2 regions of the Roseburia sp. genome follow, and region 2 is predicted to be linked to the other one. Evidence: a T-box and tRNA genes for the amino acid it is inferred to sense, from the RefSeq annotation. Region 2 holds a T-box; the other holds one or more tRNA genes.
What was found. A T-box is a leader RNA that pairs with one kind of tRNA and senses whether it is charged. The one in region 2 lies ahead of tyrS (tyrosine--tRNA ligase), so its partner is inferred to be a tRNA-Tyr.

Region 1: it encodes a tRNA-Tyr, which carries the amino acid that the T-box ahead of tyrS (tyrosine--tRNA ligase) is inferred to sense. The anticodon was not compared.

Annotation. Positions count from the first base shown of each region.
Region 1 covers NZ_JBGLEJ010000004.1:1,605,504-1,615,788, forward strand. Annotated here, with positions in the region: gene ACDD58_RS11055 (DUF5711 family protein) at 1-698, shown strand, start outside; gene ACDD58_RS11060 (CvpA family protein) at 710-1,417, shown strand; rRNA gene ACDD58_RS11065 (16S ribosomal RNA) at 1,926-3,458, shown strand; rRNA gene rrf (5S ribosomal RNA) at 3,589-3,706, shown strand; rRNA gene ACDD58_RS11075 (23S ribosomal RNA) at 4,164-7,056, shown strand; tRNA gene ACDD58_RS11080 (tRNA-Asp) at 7,103-7,176, shown strand; tRNA gene ACDD58_RS11085 (tRNA-Val) at 7,186-7,258, shown strand; tRNA gene ACDD58_RS11090 (tRNA-Thr) at 7,279-7,351, shown strand; tRNA gene ACDD58_RS11095 (tRNA-Tyr) at 7,409-7,490, shown strand; tRNA gene ACDD58_RS11100 (tRNA-Met) at 7,519-7,592, shown strand; tRNA gene ACDD58_RS11105 (tRNA-Phe) at 7,615-7,687, shown strand; tRNA gene ACDD58_RS11110 (tRNA-Lys) at 7,701-7,773, shown strand; gene ACDD58_RS11115 (hypothetical protein) at 8,006-8,230, shown strand; gene ACDD58_RS11120 (F0F1 ATP synthase subunit A) at 8,676-9,338, shown strand; gene atpE (ATP synthase F0 subunit C) at 9,380-9,604, shown strand; gene atpF (F0F1 ATP synthase subunit B) at 9,624-10,130, shown strand; gene atpH (ATP synthase F1 subunit delta) at 10,111-10,285, shown strand, end outside.
Region 2 covers NZ_JBGLEJ010000004.1:1,468,251-1,478,535, reverse strand. Annotated here, with positions in the region: gene bioB (biotin synthase BioB) at 1-864, opposite strand, end outside; gene ACDD58_RS10475 (biotin transporter BioY) at 906-1,463, opposite strand; gene ACDD58_RS10470 (hypothetical protein) at 1,651-2,490, opposite strand; gene ACDD58_RS10465 (HAD family hydrolase) at 2,564-3,394, opposite strand; gene ACDD58_RS10460 (MATE family efflux transporter) at 3,564-4,898, opposite strand; gene ACDD58_RS10455 (MarR family winged helix-turn-helix transcriptional regulator) at 4,891-5,340, opposite strand; gene ACDD58_RS10450 (DUF4367 domain-containing protein) at 5,567-7,045, opposite strand; gene ACDD58_RS10445 (RNA polymerase sigma factor) at 7,048-7,536, opposite strand; T-box leader at 7,957-8,217, shown strand; gene tyrS (tyrosine--tRNA ligase) at 8,316-9,542, shown strand; gene ACDD58_RS10435 (alpha/beta hydrolase) at 9,547-10,285, opposite strand, start outside.

The DNA.
Region 1 (10,285 bases), 140 kb from region 2:
ATGCCGCCGGTTATCTTGCAATGTACGATAAGACAGGTGAGAAACTGACAGAAGGAGAGATTCACGGTGCCAAGAAAGGCTATCCGATCGCAATTGCATTATCTTCAGATGCTTTAAGGCTTGCCGTTGCCATGTTAGATATTAATGATGGAAGTATAAAAAGCACCATTGCCTTTTACAATTTTGGAACAGCGGGAGAAAGCGAGATCGATCATGTGGTTGGAGCACAGACATTTCCGGATACAGTGATACCGGAAATTGTCTATCTGGCAGATAACAGACTTGCGGCGTTTTCAGATACCGGGGTTATCCTGTTTGAAGGATCGCAGAAACCAAAACAGTCCGGTACGATTCCTTTTGAAAAAGAAGTGAAGAGCATTTTTTATAATGATAATTATATTGGCTGTGTGACCGGCAATGATGATGAGGCAGTGACACATCATATAAGTGTCTATGATCTGGAAGGAAAAAGTGTTCTGGAAAAAGATTTTACAATGGAGTACACCGGCGTAGAATTTCTTGCAGATAATGAAATCTGTATTATAAATGAAAATGCATGTGATATATATACCATACATGGCATATATAAGTTCCACCATGAGTTCGAACAAACACTTTATAAGGTCATTTCAGGGGGTGGTGCACTGAATTATACATTTATACTGGAAGATACAACGGAAAAAATAAGACTGAAATAAGGAGCATACATATGAACTGGGTTTTGTTACTGGTATTACTGATACTGGGATATAATATTATAAGAGGCTACAGAAAAGGATTTTTGCGAATTGTATATTCTCTGGTATCGTGGGTCATAGTACTTACTTTTGTTACTGTTGCAACTCCGTACATTAATACATATCTGATGGAATACACAACGTTATACGAACAGATTGAGAAACAGTGCAGTGAACAGATAAAAAAATCAGTAGAGGAAAAACAGAAATCCGTTCAGAGTGAAAATAGTCTGGATAATCAGGAATTGTCACAGTTTGGAATTATGCTGCCAGACTCGGTAGTAAATGATATTTTTGATAAGACAGGGAATGTGGCAGGAGAGATTATGGCACAAAGTGGTCTTTATGATGAGATTGCGAAACAGATTGCAGAATTTATTGTAGAGGGAATAGCATTTTTAATTGCGCTGGTTGCAGCGTGGACGATCGTTCATATAATAGCGCGTATGTTAAGAATTGTCTCACGAATCCCGGTATTGAGCGGTGTGAATCGTACGCTGGGGGTATTTGCCGGTGGAATATACGGGGTGATACTGGTGTGGATCGGGTTTTATATTGTAGCAGTGACAAGCACAAGTGAACTGGGTGGTATGCTCGTTACATATATATATCAGAGCAACCTGTTAAAGTATTTATATGAAAACAACGCTATTCTGACGATTGTTATGAATTTTCTATAGTTTGTAAAAAGTTAGTAAAAAAAGTGTTGACATATCAAAACAATAATGGTAGTATAAAAGTCCACTGCGAAAGACAAGTGCTTTTACAGCGGCGAAAAAAGATACTTGATTGCTTATCTTTTGGAAAATAAAAAAAGTTCTTGACAAACAGAACAACACATGATAAGATATCAGAGTTGTCGCGTTTGAGATAACAAATCGGACAAAACCGATTGAAAGAAAATCTTTCAAAAAATGAAAAAAGTTCTTGACAAACCAGTCTTGATAAGATATAATAAACAAGCTGTCGCCAAGAACGACAACAAAACAAAGAACCTTGATAACTGAACAGTGAAATAACCTTGAAAGATTCAATGAATTTCAGGGTGTTGTGAATAACAACACACGAACGTTTCTGTAAAGAAACAACCTTAAAACAGTAAATACGCTCAATAAAATTGAGCGGGATAAATCGGAGATTTATCCGGTTTATTGGAAGCCAGATTTGACTGGCAGGATGAAAACTTTTAAACATGAGAGTTTGATCCTGGCTCAGGATGAACGCTGGCGGCGTGCTTAACACATGCAAGTCGAACGAAGCACTCTACTTGATCTCTTCGGAGTGATTGTTTTGTGACTGAGTGGCGGACGGGTGAGTAACGCGTGGGTAACCTGCCTCATACAGGGGGATAACAGTTGGAAACGACTGCTAATACCGCATAAGCGCACAGCATCGCATGATGCAGTGCGAAAAACTCCGGTGGTATGAGATGGACCCGCGTCTGATTAGCCAGTTGGTGGGGTAACGGCCTACCAAAGCGACGATCAGTAGCCGACCTGAGAGGGTGACCGGCCACATTGGGACTGAGACACGGCCCAAACTCCTACGGGAGGCAGCAGTGGGGAATATTGCACAATGGGGGAAACCCTGATGCAGCGACGCCGCGTGAGCGAAGAAGTATTTCGGTATGTAAAGCTCTATCAGCAGGGAAGAAGAAATGACGGTACCTGACTAAGAAGCACCGGCTAAATACGTGCCAGCAGCCGCGGTAATACGTATGGTGCAAGCGTTATCCGGATTTACTGGGTGTAAAGGGAGCGCAGGCGGTACGGCAAGTCTGATGTGAAAGCCCGGGGCTCAACCCCGGTACTGCATTGGAAACTGTCGGACTAGAGTGTCGGAGGGGTAAGTGGAATTCCTAGTGTAGCGGTGAAATGCGTAGATATTAGGAGGAACACCAGTGGCGAAGGCGGCTTACTGGACGATTACTGACGCTGAGGCTCGAAAGCGTGGGGAGCAAACAGGATTAGATACCCTGGTAGTCCACGCCGTAAACGATGAATACTAGGTGTCGGGGAGCATTGCTCTTCGGTGCCGCAGCAAACGCAATAAGTATTCCACCTGGGGAGTACGTTCGCAAGAATGAAACTCAAAGGAATTGACGGGGACCCGCACAAGCGGTGGAGCATGTGGTTTAATTCGAAGCAACGCGAAGAACCTTACCAAGTCTTGACATCCCATTGACCTAGTATGTAATGTACTATCTCTTCGGAGCAATGGTGACAGGTGGTGCATGGTTGTCGTCAGCTCGTGTCGTGAGATGTTGGGTTAAGTCCCGCAACGAGCGCAACCCTTATTCTTAGTAGCCAGCAGTTCGGCTGGGCACTCTAGGGAGACTGCCAGGGATAACCTGGAGGAAGGTGGGGATGACGTCAAATCATCATGCCCCTTATGACTTGGGCTACACACGTGCTACAATGGCGTAAACAAAGGGAAGCGAGCCTGCGAGGGGGAGCAAATCTCAAAAATAACGTCTCAGTTCGGACTGCAGTCTGCAACTCGACTGCACGAAGCTGGAATCGCTAGTAATCGCGAATCAGAATGTCGCGGTGAATACGTTCCCGGGTCTTGTACACACCGCCCGTCACACCATGGGAGTTGGTAATGCCCGAAGTCAGTGACCCAACCGCAAGGAGGGAGCTGCCGAAGGCAGGATCGATAACTGGGGTGAAGTCGTAACAAGGTAGCCGTATCGGAAGGTGCGGCTGGATCACCTCCTTTCTAAGGAAATCAAGTAGAGATTATTTCACTGTTGAGTTATTAAGAAAAACTTAATAACGTTTGATTGAAAGACTTCGATCAAACAGAAGTTGCGGAGCAACTTCCAATGGCTTTACGAAGTAAAGACTATTCTGGTGGCGATGCGTCTGGGGGAAACACCCGTCCACATCCCGAACACGATGGTTAAGACCCAGACGGCCGATGATACTATACTGGAGACGGTATGGGAAAGCAGGTGGCTGCCAGATTAAAAATAAACATAAGATAGAGATATCTTATTATAGATAAAACGGGCATCGGAAAGATGCTAACCTAATTCAACGGGGAAGCGTTGTTTAGATAACTGGTTTTACCAGTGATTAGAGAGTTCAAGTGATTGAGTTTTCTAATGACTGATAAACATCAGTCAAAGTCATGAAACATTTTCTTTGAAAGTGTAAATTGACGCAGAAGTTTCGAAGAAACTTCTAACGCATGAGCGCTATTGCGCGAAATGCTAATGGCTCTGCGAAGCAGAGACTATAGTACCTTGAAAACTTCATACAGAGATTGATAAAAGATTTTTTATCAAGACATCCGAGAATAGTAAACATAGTTAAAAACGAAAGTTTGCAAACCAATAACAAAACGGTAAAGAAATTTACCAAACGCGTTTTAAAAACGCAAGACCCTGTATTTCAACGCTATGAAATACAGCTAATAAGAGGTCAAGCAAGAAAGAGCGCAGGGTGGATGCCTTGGCACTAAGAGCCGAAGAAAGACGTGATAAGCTGCGAAAAGCTGCGGGGAGGAGCAAATATCCATTGAGCCGCAGATATCTGAATGGGGAAACCCGGCTGGACGAACTCCAGTCATCCATACGCCAATCCATAACGTATGGAAGGGAACCCGGTGAACTGAAACATCTAAGTAGCCGGAGGAAGAGAAAGAAAAATCGATTTCCAAAGTAGCGGCGAGCGAAATGGAAAGAGGCCAAACCATGGTGCGTGCACCGTGGGGTTCGGACCGCATAATTGATTCGTTAATCCTAGCAGAAAGGTTTTGGGAAAGCCTGCCAGAGAGGGTGAAAGCCCCGTAAGCGAAAGGAAAGATGACATGGCGGTATCCAGAGTACATCGAGACACGAGAAACCTTGATGGAATGAGCGGGGACCACCCCGTAAGCCTAAATACTCCTTAGTGACCGATAGCGCATAGTACTGTGAAGGAAAGGTGAAAAGGACCCCGGGAGGGGAGTGAAAGAGAACCTGAAACCCTGTGTTTACAAGCTGTGGAACATCTTTATATGATGAACCGCGTACTTTTTGTAGAACGGTCCGGCGAGTTACGCGTGCCGGCAAGGTTAAGCACTTAAGGTGTGGAGCCGAAGAGAAATCGAGTCTGAACAGGGCGTTCAGTCAGCACGCGTAGACCCGAAACCGGGTGATCTACCCATGTCCAGGTTGAAGTTGCCGTAAAAGGCAATGGAGGACCGAACGCACATCCGTTGAAAAGGGTGGCGATGAGGTGTGGGTAGGGGAGAAATTCCAATCGAACCCGGAGATAGCTGGTTCTCCTCGAAATAGCTTTAGGGCTAGCCTCATTTTAGTCTTATGGAGGTAGAGCACTGAATTTCCGCGGGGGCGTCAAAGCTTACCAAAGAATATCAAACTCCGAATGCCATGTAGATGATGAATGGGAGTCAGACTGCACGAGATAAGTTGGGTGGTCAAAAGGGAAAGAGCCCAGACCTACAGCTAAGGTCCCAAAGTGCGTGTTAAGTGGAAAAGGATGTGGGATTTCAAAGACAACCAGGATGTTGGCTCAGAAGCAGCCATACATTCAAAGAGTGCGTAACAGCTCACTGGTCGAGAGGTCCTGCGCCGAAAATGTCCGGGGCTGAAACACGACACCGAAGCTTAGGAATCACATAGTGATTGGTAGAGGAGCATTCTTAAGACCGACGAAGCTGTACCGGAAGGAGCAGTGGAGGGATAAGAAGAGAGAATGCCGGAATGAGTAGCGAGAGGAAGGTGGGAATCCTTCCGGCCGAATATCTAAGGTTTCCAGAGTAAAGCTGATCTGCTCTGGGTAAGTCGGGGCCTAAGGAGAGGTCGAAAGACGTATCCGATGGACAACAGGTTTAGATTCCTGTACCACATATAAACAGAACTGTGGGGACGCATGTGGAAAGCATAAGCCGGGAATGGAAATACCGGTACAAGCGGAAGAGGTGTCAGGCTGGCAAATCCGCCTGATAAGCCAAAGACGTGATGTGCAGCGAAATAAAAGTAGCGAAGTGTGTGAGCCATGTGCCGAGAAAAGCCGCTATTGTTTTATATGTGCCCGTACCGTAAACCGACACAGGTGGATGAGGAGAGAATCCTAAGGCCGACGGAAGAAGCATTGTTAAGGAACTCGGCAAAATGACCCCGTAACTTCGGGAGAAGGGGTGCCCACTTCAGGGTGGGCCGCAGAGAATAGGCTCAAGCAACTGTTTAGCAAAAACACAGGTCTATGCGAAACCGTAAGGTGAAGTATATGGGCTGACGCCTGCCCGGTGCTGGAAGGTTAAGAGGAGAGGTTAGTCGCAAGATGAAGCTTTGAATTTAAGCCCCAGTAAACGGCGGCCGTAACTATAACGGTCCTAAGGTAGCGAAATTCCTTGTCGGGTAAGTTCCGACCCGCACGAAAGGCGTAATGATTTGAGCACTGTCTCGACAATGCATCCGGTGAAATTGAAGTACCAGTGAAGATGCTGGTTACCCGCGCCAGGACGGAAAGACCCCATGGAGCTTTACTCCAGTTTGGTACTGGGATTCGGTACTGCACGTACAGGATAGGTGGGAGACTGAGAACTTGGGACGCCAGTTTCAAGGGAGTCGCTGTTGGGATACCACCCCTGCAGTATTGGGTTTCTAACCAGCCGCTGTGATCCAGCGGTGGGACAATGCCAGGCGGGGAGTTTGACTGGGGCGGTCGCCTCCGAAAGGGTATCGGAGGCGCTCAAAGGTTCCCTCAGAATGGTCGGAAACCATTTGAAGAGTGCAAAGGCAGAAGGGAGCTTGACTGCGACACCGACGGGTGGAGCAGGTACGAAAGTAGGACTTAGTGATCCGGTGGCATAAAGTGGGATTGCCATCGCTCAACGGATAAAAGCTACCCTGGGGATAACAGGCTTATCACTCCCAAGAGTTCACATCGACGGAGTGGTTTGGCACCTCGATGTCGGCTCATCGCATCCTGGGGCTGTAGCAGGTCCCAAGGGTTGGGCTGTTCGCCCATTAAAGCGGTACGCGAGCTGGGTTCAGAACGTCGTGAGACAGTTCGGTCCCTATCCGGCGCGGGCGGAGGATATTTGAGAGGAGCTGTCCTTAGTACGAGAGGACCGGGATGGACGGACCACTGGTGTATCTGCTGTCGACCAACGGCATGGCAGAGTAGCCAAGTCCGGAAGGGATAAACGCTGAAGGCATCTAAGCGTGAAGCCCCCCTCAAGATGAGATATCCCTCACAAAAGTGAGTAAGATCCCTTGAAGAGTACAAGGTAGATAGGGCAGAGGTGGAAGCACGGTAACGTGTGGAGCTGACTGTTACTAATCGATCGAGGGCTTGACCAAATAGAATCGAAGATCTGTATGAAGTTTTGAAGGTACTAACTTCAATGGCCTAATGGCTCAGTTGGTTAGAGCGCCGCCCTGTCACGGCGGAGGTCGCGGGTTCGAGTCCCGCTTGGGTCGTTTAAATATGGGATCTTAGCTCAGCTGGGAGAGCATCTGCCTTACAAGCAGAGGGTCATAGGTTCGAGCCCTATAGGTCCCATTTATAAAATTTTTAGATATGCCGATGTGGCTCAATTGGCAGAGCAGCTGATTTGTAATCAGCAGGTTATCGGTTCGAGTCCGATCATCGGCTTTTCTCAATTTATTTTGAGAATTAAAATGAGTCAATTTCATATTGAACGTTTTAAATGGGCAGATTCCCGAGTGGCCAAAGGGGACAGACTGTAAATCTGCTGCAATTTGCTTCGGTGGTTCGAATCCACCTCTGCCCATTCTCTTTTTGAAGAGAATAATTATTATCGCGGGATGGAGCAGTCTGGAAGCTCGTCGGGCTCATAACCCGAAGGTCATAGGTTCAAATCCTATTCCCGCAACTCGGATTTAAATATCGTATTTGCCCAGTTAGCTCAGTTGGTAGAGCAGAGGACTGAAAATCCTCGTGTCTCTGGTTCGATTCCGGAACTGGGCATTCAAAAAAATATGGGATATTAGCTCAGTTGGTAGAGCACTTGACTTTTAATCAAGTTGTCCGGGGTTCGAATCCCCGATGTCTCATTAGTAAAAAAGAAATGTCACTCATAAGAGTGGCATTTTTCTTTTATTTAGAAACAGCAAGGGAAAGTCTGTGATTTCTGAATCCCTGATGTTTTATTGATGGGAGAAGCATTGTGAGAGGATATGGGGAAAATGAATAAATATGACAAAAGTTTAGAAATGTGGAATCAGTATTTTTTGACAGAAGATATATTGGCTCCAATAAATTTTGAAAAAGGGTGGAAAACTTCTTGTGAAGCTAAATCCGTATATTACGGATGAACAGATAGAAGAATATGGTATAAAAAAGATTGGTGATAATCTATTAGATGATGGCATGATTCTATGGAATAATACCAATGAAATGTGGATCAGTATTTTTCAGAAAAAATATTCAATTATTCGTTATGAAGAAATAATTTATGAGGAATATGCACAGATGAATCGTATGTATTTACTTGAAAGGAGGAGCCAGTAAAACGGGGGATGTTTTACTGGCTTTAGTTATGAAAAAAAGAAAATGTTTTATGTGAAAAAGGTTTATTTCCTTTTGACATTATTTATAGTAATCGAAGTTCATGATGGAATTGTGGTAAATTTTTGAAAAAAGTGTGAAATGCATTTTATTAAGGAACCGTAAAAGATACGAAAAAAGAAATGTAGACTTTTTTTGGTATTTTGGACTATATTTTGGATTCAATTCAGGGTAAAAATAAAATAATTATAAACAAATGAAATATTCAATTCCCAAAACATAAAAAAACACACAAAAAACAGAAAATAAAATTGTATAAAATTACCAAAATGGGCTCCATGATTTTCACTATGACAAAAAATTGACAAGTGGAAAAATTTTAAATAAAATACAGCGAAGTGTAGGAACGAAGGGAAGTGAGAATACGGAGGAATTATCGAAAGCGCTGATGGAAGAGCTGAACTGTGAAACTGCTTTTACGATTCCGGTATTTGGAGGTATTCCGGTTGCCGAATCGGTAGTAGTAACATGGGTTATTATGGCAGTTCTTTTGATAGCGGCATTTTTCTTAGGAAGAAATCTGCGTGTAGAGAACGTAGGAAAACGTCAGTTAGCAGTGGAGACAGTTATTGGCGGATTGCATAACTTCTTTTACGATTTACTTGGAGAGGAAGGAAAACGTTATATTCCTTATTTAATGACAGTAGGAATTTATATTGCAATCGCGAATATGATCGGACTGTTCGGACTGAAATCCCCGACAAAGGATGTCGGTGTTACCGGTGCGCTTGCATTGATGAGTATTGTACTGATCGAATATTCGGGAGTACATGCGAAAGGAATGAAAGGTTTTCTGAAGAGTTTCGCCGAACCGATACCACTTATGCTGCCAATGAATATATTGGAGATTTTTATTCGTCCATTATCATTGTGTATGCGTCTTTTTGGTAACATTTTAGGAGCATTTGTCATTATGGAGCTGATCAAGATCGTGGCACCGCTTTTCGTGCCGGTTCCGCTCAGTCTGTATTTTGACTTGTTTGACGGATTTATTCAGGCATATGTATTTGTATTTTTAACATCCTTATTTATTAAGGAAAGCATCGAGTAGAAGTTAAAGCAAAATTAAAAACGAAAAAGGAGAATTTTATCATGACATCATTAATCGCTATTGGAGCAGGAATCGCAGCATTAACAGGTATTGGAGCAGGTATCGGTATCGGTCTTGCAACATCTAAGGCAACAGACGCTATCGCAAGACAGCCGGAAGCAGACGGAAAGATCACAAAAGCATTATTACTTGGTTGTGCACTTGCCGAAGGTACTGCAATTTTCGGTATGGTTGTTGCAATTTTAATCATCTTATTCTTAGGTTAAGGAAAGGGTCTGGTAGAGAATGCAATTATTAAGAATAGATTGGAACGTCGTCTTTACCATCATTAACCTGATCGTTTTGTATCTGGGACTTCGCAAGTTTTTGATCGGTCCTGTCACAAATGTTATGGAGCAGCGCAAGCAGATGATTGAAGGTCAGATCGCGGATGCAAATAATTTAAAGACAGAAGCGGGAGACTTAAAGAAACAGTATGAGGGAATGCTTGCACAGGCGCATGAGGAATCTGCAGAACTGCTTGAAAAGACACGTAAGAGTGCTCAGGCAGAGTATGAAAACCGTATCAATGCAGCAGATGCAGAAGCGGAAAAGATCATCGAGAATGCCCATAAGACAGTAGAGCTTGAACGCGACAAAACTGTGCAGGATCTTCAGTCACAGATTGCAGTCCTTGCGGTGGCAGCAGCAGGAAAAGTACTTGGTGAAGCAAGTACAAACGAAAATAACCGGTTACTGTATCAACAGTTTTTGGCAAAAGCAGGTGGTGTGAATGACGCAGACAGCAAATAATTATGCAACAGTTCTCTTAGAGCTTGGTGTGAAAAGAGAAGCTGTTGATGAGACAAAAAAGATTCTTTCTCTGACTCAGGATCTGCCGAAGAGTTTGAAAAGTCCGGTTGTGTCAAAACAGGAAAAACATAAACTGATCGACCGGATTTTTCCGG
Region 2 (10,285 bases):
TGCTCCTGACTGGAATGCGATCTCCCCATCGTTTGTCAAAAGTGCTCTTCCCGCTGCAAGACGGATATTGGCATCCGGGTTGATATAACGGAAAAATGCGATTGTGCGCAAAATATCAGCCTCCGACAGTCTTGACAGGTGTTCTAACGGTGTTCCCGGTATCGGCATCAGCGCATTAATCGGGATGGAGTCAATTCCCAGTTCCGCAAGGCTTATCGCCATATCAAGTCTGTCCTCCCATGTTTCTCCCATACCGATGATTCCGCCGGAGCAGGCGCACATGCCCTCTGCTTTTACTTTTTTTAAAGTTTCGATCTTCATATCGTAAGTATGTGTCGTGCAGATATTCGGGAAATTACGTCTTGACGTCTCAATATTGTGATGATAACTGGTGACACCCGCTTCATGCAGTCTGTGCAGCTGCTCTGCAGAAAGGAACCCCATAGATGCACACAGATCGATCTTACATTCTTTTTTCATCGTCTCATATGCATGGATCGCCTTGTCAAATTCCTCTCCCGTCAGTGCTCTTCCCGCCGTAACGATGGAAAAACGGTCAACACCTTCCCTCTCGTTCATTTTACAGGCCGCCAAAATCTCTTCCTCCGGAAGGAAATCATATTCTTCACAGTTTGTATGATGGTGTGCCGACTGTGCACAATATTTACAGTCCTCCGGGCATCTTCCGCTGCGCCCGTTGATGATCGAGCACAGGTCTACCTTATCCCCGAGCCTTACTTCTCTGATCCTGTCTGCTCCCTCACAAAGCTCCTCTAAATCACAGGTCAGAAAAAATGACAGATCATCTTCCCTTGTGATTCTTCTTCCGTTAATAATTTCTTCTGCTAATGTAAGTGCATTCATTTCCTTTTCTCCCTCTCATTTTGTCGGATACCGTGAATTTTTCACGATCTCATTCTCACCACCTCATATGCAAGCACCGGTCTGACACGCTTTGCCACCACTGCTCCAAGAATACTTAAAGCAATATCCCCCGGTACAGCCAGAACAAAGCAGTACAAAAACAATGGTCCTACGGCGATCGGCGTATCGATCACAAAGTTACAGATGATATAGTAATAAATCATGCCGATTGCATACACGCAGAAAAGTCCCGCCAGGTTTGCAATCAGATACCGCGTTATGGTCTTTTTTTCCATGTGTTCTGCGATCCACCCGGTTACAAATGTTCCTACGGCAAATCCGATGATATATCCAAAACTCGGCTTAAACACATACCAGATTCCGCCCCCCTCTGAAAAAATGGGAAGTCCGGCAAGTCCAAGCAGCATATACGAGAGCACAGACAACGTTCCAAGCCTTGATCCAAGCAGCAGCCCCGCCAGCATTGTAAACAGATATTGCAGGGTAAACGGCACGACCGGTATCGGGATCTTGATAAATGCTCCAACTGCGATCAGTGCCGTGAATAGTCCACAGTAAATCACACCTTTTGTTTTCATCTTTGTTAACCTCCAATGTTCTTATAGTTAACAATATTAGTTAAAAAATGGGATAATGTCAACTCTTTTTATTTTATAAGTTAACATTATCCCATTTTATTAAAACAATTTGTATCATCATAATCACATACAATATACACTTTTAAACATTTTCAATATCAGGATTCATAAGACATACATGTATGCTTTACCTGTCATACCCGGCATCCGCCGCACATTTCCTTATCACTTTGGGAATATTCGCCTGATTATAAGAAAGCACTTCGATCTTTACACCCATTGCATACTGCTCTTCCCCTTCGAGCTTCTGCACACCGCCTTTTATCACTACTTTCGGACGTTTTACATCAAAACTGTATTCCATTCCAGTCAGAACACCTGATTTATTAATGGTATATACAATACGCTCATTCTGGTAACCGGTCTTCTGATACTGCTCATAATAAACAGACATCTTATCCATCTGTTCTGTATCGTCCTGTTCCTTAAACCCCGCCGGTTCTATTAAGTCAAGTGCCTGATCTCTTTTTTCTTTTAACTGCTGCCCAGACAAAGAAAAGATGATCTGCTTTGCTCCATCATCCAAATCTGCCGTCTCTGCAGAAACAATATCTTCCTCCCGATAACCCGGATTGGTAAGTGCCTGATAATTGGGGATATCTGTTGTCGTGCTGTAACCATTCCATTCACTCCAGGTTCCTGCCTGGTAGGAATTTACCGTAACACCATCGCAAAATTCTTTCACATACGTCATGGCTCCATCTGCATCTGTATTCTTATATTCCACCATCCAGGTTTCATCTAACAGATCAGCCCAGACCTCCTGCGTCTGCTGCACAATATCCTGATTTCCTGAATAACTGTTCGTCACCAGATAATGCACATTATTTACTCTGCGCAGCCCCCGCATGGCATCTAAGACTTTACCAGTCTCCTCACTTGCGACCCCGCCTGCAAACATACTTTCCAAAAATAACACCCCGGAAAAAATAGTGACTAAAACTGCCTGAACTGATTTTTTATCCATAGGGCTCCTCCGATCTCATCACGACTTCATTCGTGATTTTACTTGCACCATTTCATGGTATCATCATTTTCCATCAAATACAATCGTTTATCAGCCCAAGCCGCTCAAATGCATGTAAAATTCCATCCTCATCAATATGGTCTGTTACCATGTCCGCTAACCTTTTTACCTCATCTCTGGCATTCCCCATTGCAACACTGATCCCGGCGTACTCCATCATCTGGAGATCATTCGGTCCGTCACCAACTGCAATGCAATTCTCCCGTGAAATGCCGACATGATTTAAATAACGCTCCATACCGGTCGCCTTATTAATTCCATTAATTCCGATCTCGCCCGCAAAATCGCCCATTCCATCCAGGCTGATCGCCACCGCATCAAAATACGGTTCCATATCCGCATGTACCTTAGCAACCGGAAACGGTGCACCATAATAAATGATCTTCTCATTTTTTTCATTTTCCCATGGCTTCTCGGTCAGATGCATCCGTCCGATCAGACGGTCTAAGCGCTCTTTACTCATTCCGGCATCCCGGTATACCTTTAACATGCCGTCACAGCTTCTCTGGTTTAGCACCACGCCGTCATCCGCCTGATAGCAGAATAAAAATCCATTACTCTCCAGATAGTCAAAACTGCTTTTTCTGTGCTCCTCATCAATATAGGCATGATAAAACTCTTTTCCTTCGTCTTCCACAAAAGCACCCGCTCCACCGACAATGCCGGAAAATCCAAGTTCTAACAGCCCGTCATAAATCTGAAAACGGCTCCGTCCGCTGCATACCACCATCCGGTGGCCGTTTGCCTGCGCTGTGCGGACTGCGTACTGTGCAGACTCCGGGATCTCGCCCTTTTCATTGACCATTGTTCCATCTACATCAAGAAATACTACTTTTTTATCCATTTTCCACATCACCAGCCCGTAAATTCATCTACACTCTAAAGTTCCTTTTTACCGACGGACCCTTTCCTAACCTGATCATTTACACTATTATTTTATCTTATCATGCATTTCACAGGCTTTCAATATACATTCCTCCTTACATCAAAGCTGTATTTAAAATGGATTGTAATCACTGCTGCTTTCTGTTCGCATATAAATAATAGATCACATTGAGAACAATTCCAAATATCGTTGCTGCCGGAGCCGCAAAACCAATCTTTGTAAGACTTGCGTCCGGCTGGATGCTCATATAATATGCTAACGGCAAGCGCACCAGCAGTGTCTGGACAAGCCCCTGCACCATAACCCAGACTGTCTTATCGTGTCCATTAAAATAACCGATTATGCTGAATAAAATAGCTGTCACGATCGTTTCTAACGCAAAACCTTTTAGATAATCATAACCATTCTGCACAACGGCTGCATCTGTTGTAAAAATTCCAGTCAGAAGATTTCCTTTAAACCAGACAAGCGTAAATACGATACATCCGATCACAAGTCCAACACCCATGCCTGTAAACATTGCCTTTTTTGCTCTCTTTTCGTTGCCTGCACCCACATTCTGCGATACAAAGGATGCCATGGACTGCATGAGGGAACTTGGGATGAGCATTGCAAAATTGACAATCTTACAGGCAACTCCGTATCCGGAAGACGCTTCAAGTCCGAGCCGGTTGACAAATGCGCAGAGTGCAAGAAAAGATATCTGCGTCAGAAATTCCTGCAAGGCAAGCGGCAGACCGATCTTTAAGGCTCTCACACAGTGCATATTGATTTTAAAATCGTGTTTACTGATTTCAAATGGCAGTTCTCTTTTTACCAGCAGGAATAATGCAAACACAACACTGACTGCCTGTGCTGCTACCGTTGCGATCGCAGCTCCAGCTGCATCCAGATGCAGTCCTGCAACTAAAATCAGATCTCCTGCAATATTAACCACACAGGCAACCGCAACAAATAATAATGGGGATTTGCTGTCTCCAAGACCTCTGAAAATAGCTGCGAGCAGATTATACGCAACAATGAAAAAGATTCCGCCGCCGCAGATGCGCACATAAGTGGAAGTCAATTCCACTGCTTCTTCCGGTGCCTGCATCAATACTGCAATCGGCTGTGAAAACCCAATCATGATTACAAAAAGCACCGCAGAAACGATTGCAAAAATAATTGTCGCGCCACCGATCAAAGCCCCTATATACTGCGGTTTTTTCTCCCCGATATACCGTGCGATCAATACTGTGATACCCATTGCAAACTGCGTGATCACAAACGTAACTAAGTTAAGCACCTGACTTCCTGTCGATACAGCTGAAAGCCCGGAGGTTGTTCCAAACCTTCCCACGACTAAAAGATCTACTGCACCATAAGCCGCCTGAAGCACCAGTGCACCTAATATCGGCATCATAAATGGCAGTAATTTTCCCAAAATACTTCCCTGTGTAAAATCTGATTTTGAATTATTCAATGTCAACTCTCCTTTTACTCATGACTTCATAAAATTTTTCAATAGTCTGAATCATACAGTCTGCTTCTTCTTCGGAAATATGATCCATATATTTTAAAAGCCGGCTGTAATAATTTTTATCGTACTTATCCCACAATTCTTCACCTTTTTCTGTAATCGCAACATATGTGATTCTCCCATCTTCCTCCGATGCATATTTGGTGAGATAACCCTTTTTTTCCATCTCCTTGACCGTTCTTGTAACCCCCGGTCTTGGCAGCTTTAAGGTATCACTGATATCTGATACTTTTACTCTTTCCTTACTCTCCTGCTGACTGTGGATCACATCCATATACTGAATATATGCCGGTGTTACTCCTTCTGGCAGTTCCGGGAGCAGTTCCCGGATTCTTTTTGCAAGATAACAGGCATCTAACATTCTTTTTATCTTTTCTGCTGTCATTCTTTCACTTCCTTTTTCTGTTCTGCTCTATATAATTACTCTTGGTAATTACCATTGGTAATTATACGGCAGTATATATAGATTGTCAATAAGATTTTGATACCTCATACACAAGATAAACTCTTTATTTTCCAATAAAAATACCCCGAAAGCAGCTTCCAGTTATTGGATCTGTCTGCTTTCGGGGTATTCTGTCCGATTTCGGTCATTTCTTTATATTCTCTTTTTACTGCCGGATATCCACAAGTCCCTGCTCTAAATCCTGTTCCATAAATTCATAACCACAGCCTGACGTACTGGTATTTAAATAAAGATACGGAAGCACATCTTCATCCACAACAAATCCGACATGTAACGTTTTTGTCTCCCCCGCTTTGATACTGTCAAAATAATTATTTCCCCGCTCTCCGCCGGTCACATCAAAATATCTCATCTCCTCACCATATTCTAAACTGCTGCTGTCAGAGCTGACCGTATCCCATGTTTCTCCCTCTTTCGGCTGCTCTGCACCGCAGATTTCATAAATTCCGTTCTCTTCTTTGATTTTCATGACAGAATTAAAAAATAAAATGTCTTTCATCTCTGTATCCCCGGTATTGCTGTATTCTAACGTAACATATACTAATTTCTTCGGTACCTCCCTGCTGCTTATAACCTCATCAAGTGTATTCACTCCATCTCCGGATTTGATATAAGAAACCGTATCCGGTATCAGTTTTCCATTTTCATCTGTGCCAATCATATCCCTGTCCACAAAAGCCGGATCAAGGATTCCGGTATCATCCGTTACTTTCACATCTGTTACTTTGATCCACAGATTCTTAGCTTCTCTGCCAGTTTCTCCCTGCACTGCAAATTCTTCTCCAATCTTATGCAGATTTTTCATTTCATCTGCAGTTGCAGTTGTTTTTAACTCCCCATCTTCGGAATCCTCTTTCATATCCTCTGCCACAGTCGCCTTATAATCACTCCAGTTATATGGATGAATGACCGTGCCATCCGAAAGTTCCTCTGCAGATGCTAAAACAATCCCCTCTGCCACCTTGCAGGCTTCCTCTTTTGTCACATCATGACCGATATACATCTGCATTACATAATGATACTCCGGATAAGCCACATAGATCATCTGATCAAATGCTTTATCCTGATCAGATGTATTTTGCTTTTTTATATAGACACCATCATGATTTCCAACCTGGATATTTTCACTTTCCGTCACATAATCATCCTGCATCCCAAAAGATTCATCCCCTGTATCCATCTGATAAAATACAATGGAGATTCCCCCCTGTCCGGGTGTCTGTTCATAGCTGTATTTTCCTTCTTCTGTCTCTTTCATTCCATCCGGCAGATAAGATAATTTCATTGCAACCGGTGCTACATTTTGTGTCGTATCCTGCGCAGTAAGCTGTGATGCCTGAGCACCTGTTTTTCCGGTATTTTCTGTCCCATCTGTCTTTTCAATTGCTGTCATCCTGCCGTAATTTCCCTGAGGACTGCTGCTCATACGGTATAATTTTGTTCCTGCAAAAATCGTTGTTCCAAGAATAAATGTCGCCGCCAGTGACGCCACCACCGCTTTTTTCAATGAAAAATAGCCTTTCTGAGGTGTTATTTTTACCTGTTTTTCTACTTCTTTTTCTATCATATCCCGCATACTCTGCGGCATTTTCGGAAATTCCTGCTCCATATTTTCAATATTCATACTCAACTCTCCATTCCGTAACTGTTTTCCTGTTCCAATTCGTTTTTCAATCTCGCCCTTGCACGTGACAGGCGGTTTTTTATGGTGCTTTCCGTCACGCCTAAAATTCCTGCTATTTCCCGCACACTGTACCCTTCCATATAATACAGTGTGACAGAAAGCCTCGCATCCTCTGACAGATGGCTGATCGCTTCATATAATTCGGAGTAATCCTTTGTCTCCGCAGCCTGTTCCTCCATCTGATAATCTTCTAACGATACCACTTTCTTTTCCTTTCTTATCACGGTATAACATTCATTGATCAGTATCCTGGTCAGCCACGTTTTCGCATAGGCATCTGATTTTAACGTGTGTAATTTGGAAAATGCTTTCACGATCGTTTCCTGGATTGCATCTGCACAGTCCGCATCCCGATACAGCAGCGTTTTCGCCACATGATACATCATATCTTCCGATGCGATGATCAGCTCTCCCAATTCTTCTTTTTTCATAACTTTCCTTTCCGCCGGCTTACATATTCTGTATATTCTGTTGTTTCTTCGTTACTGTTCACTCGCAAGTTTGACACTTGCTGTCAAACTGTGCGCCAAAGACTATATTTTGCCAGATTACAGCCCCATGCATCGAAGATGCATTTCAAATGGGCTGTAATTGATACTGCTCACACAGTGTGTGAACAATAGCGTTTCTTATGAGCTCATAGAATGGCATGTCATTGCATATCCCATGCTGCCTTTACCTCTGAGTATACAATTTTTCATGCTATTTGTATCATCCAGTGGAAACATTCTGACCACTGAACCTTTACATAGATTAGACGCATGGAAAATAAAAAAGGTCGCAGCTTTTAAAAAATTATTTTCTTGACAAATTTTATCTATCATGCGTATAATGGCGTTAATTGAAGCAGAACAACAGCGTTGACGGGAAGAAGTAAAAATAAGCGGAACGAACAGAAAGCAACCGGCTGATGAGAGGTGCACGGAAAACTTATTTCGAATACATCCCCGAGCTTCACACCAAATTCGTATTTTTGAAAGATGCGATAGTAGGCTGTGACGTAGCGGCGCACGTTACAAGCGCCTGAGTGTTGTCGGACACTCGATAAGGCAGACAATGTGAATTGCCTGCGAACAAAGGTGGTAACACGGGTTTTTATCCTCGTCCTTTTTTAGGACGGGGATTTTTTTATGTAACAGGAAATATTGCTCTAAAAGAGCTGATCTATTGTTATAAACGATTCAATTTAATTTTAGGAGGATTTACAATTATGACATTGTACGATGAATTAGTTGCCAGAGGTCTGATCGCCCAGGTAACTGACGAAGCAGAAATCAAAGATCTGATCAACAACGGAAAAGCTACTTTTTACATTGGCTTTGATCCAACCGCAGACAGTCTTCATGTAGGACATTTTATGGCATTATGCTTAATGAAACGTCTCCAGATGGCAGGCAACAAACCGATCGCTTTAATCGGCGGCGGAACCGCCATGATCGGAGATCCATCCGGCCGTACCGACATGCGCCAGATGATGACACCGGAAACAATCCAGCACAACTGTGACTGCTTCAAGAAACAGATGAGCCGTTTCATCGATTTTTCCGATGGAAAAGCACTTATGGTAAACAACGCAGACTGGCTGATGGACTTAAATTATATCGATGTACTGCGTGAAGTTGGTGCTCATTTCTCCGTTAACCGTATGTTAACCGCAGAGTGCTACAAACAGCGTATGGAAAAAGGTTTAAGTTTCTTAGAGTTCAACTACATGATCATGCAGAGCTACGACTTCTACACCTTATACCAGAAATACGGCTGCAACATGGAGTTCGGCGGTGACGACCAGTGGAGCAACATGTTAGGCGGTACTGAACTGATCCGCAGAAAACTTGGAAAAGACGCTTACGCAATGACCATCAACCTCCTTCTTAATTCGGAAGGCAAAAAAATGGGAAAAACACAGTCCGGTGCTGTATGGCTTGATCCGAACAAGACTTCTCCGTTTGACTTCTTCCAGTACTGGAGAAACGTTTCTGATGCAGACGTATTAAAATGCATCCGTATGCTGACATTCCTTCCATTAGAAGAAATCGATGCAATGGAAAGCTGGGAAGGCGCACAGCTTAACCAGGCAAAAGAAATTCTTGCATTTGAGCTGACGAAACTGGTACACGGTGAAGAGGAAGCAAACAAGGCAAAAGAAGCTTCCCACGCTTTATTCGCAGGTGGTGGCGATTCTGCCCACATGCCAACCTTAGAACTGACTGCTGCTGACTTTGCAGATGGAGACTTAGATATCCTTGCACTTTTAGTAAAAGCAGAACTTGCTCCATCCCGCTCCGACGCAAGACGTGCCGTACAGCAGGGTGGTGTCTCAGTTGCCGATGAAAAAATAACAGACATCCAGACCACTTACAATGCAGATTCCTTCGGTGCTGACGGACTCGTGGTAAAACGTGGTAAAAAGAAATTTGTAAAAATTATTGTAAAATAATTTTTTACTTATCCCGGAGTGCGATCAGCCACCTCTTTGCCAACGGCAGCCAGCTCTCGCACTCCTGCTGGATTCCTGTACCATCCCGCATTGCTGTGAGCCTGCTGCAGGTACTGAGACCATGTTTCCCGACCGGATACATATGAAATTCCACCGGTATCTCATATTTTTTCATTGCCTCGATCAAAAGCAGAGAATTTTGCACCGGGACTGACTGATCTGTGTAAGTATGCCAGATAAATGCCGGCGGTGTATACTCTGTCACCTGTTTTTCAAGAGAAAGCAATTCTAACATTTCTTCTGTCTCATTGCCACCGAGAAGCTGCTTAAAAGATCCACGGTGTGCATATTCCCCGGATGTGATAACCGGATAATTTAAAAGCATTGCCGCAGGTTTTAATATCTCATTCGTCACACCGGCAGCCTCAGCCAGCCACTTCGTATGCCAGAACATAGAAAGGCATGCTGCAAGGTGTCCGCCCGCGGAAGACCCTTGGACAACGATCTTATCCGTATCCACATGCCACTCTTTTGCATGCTCATGAATCAGCTTCATGGATGCGGCCGCCTCTAAAAGTGCCGTCGGATAAACTGCCGGTGCCACCGAATAACGCAGCACCGCCACATGATATCCTATACTCAAAAAATGCATGGCAAGCGGCTCTGATTCCCTGTCAGACGTGTGTTCATAACCGCCACCCGGACAGATCAGCATCATAGGACGCTTATCAATCGCAATGGAA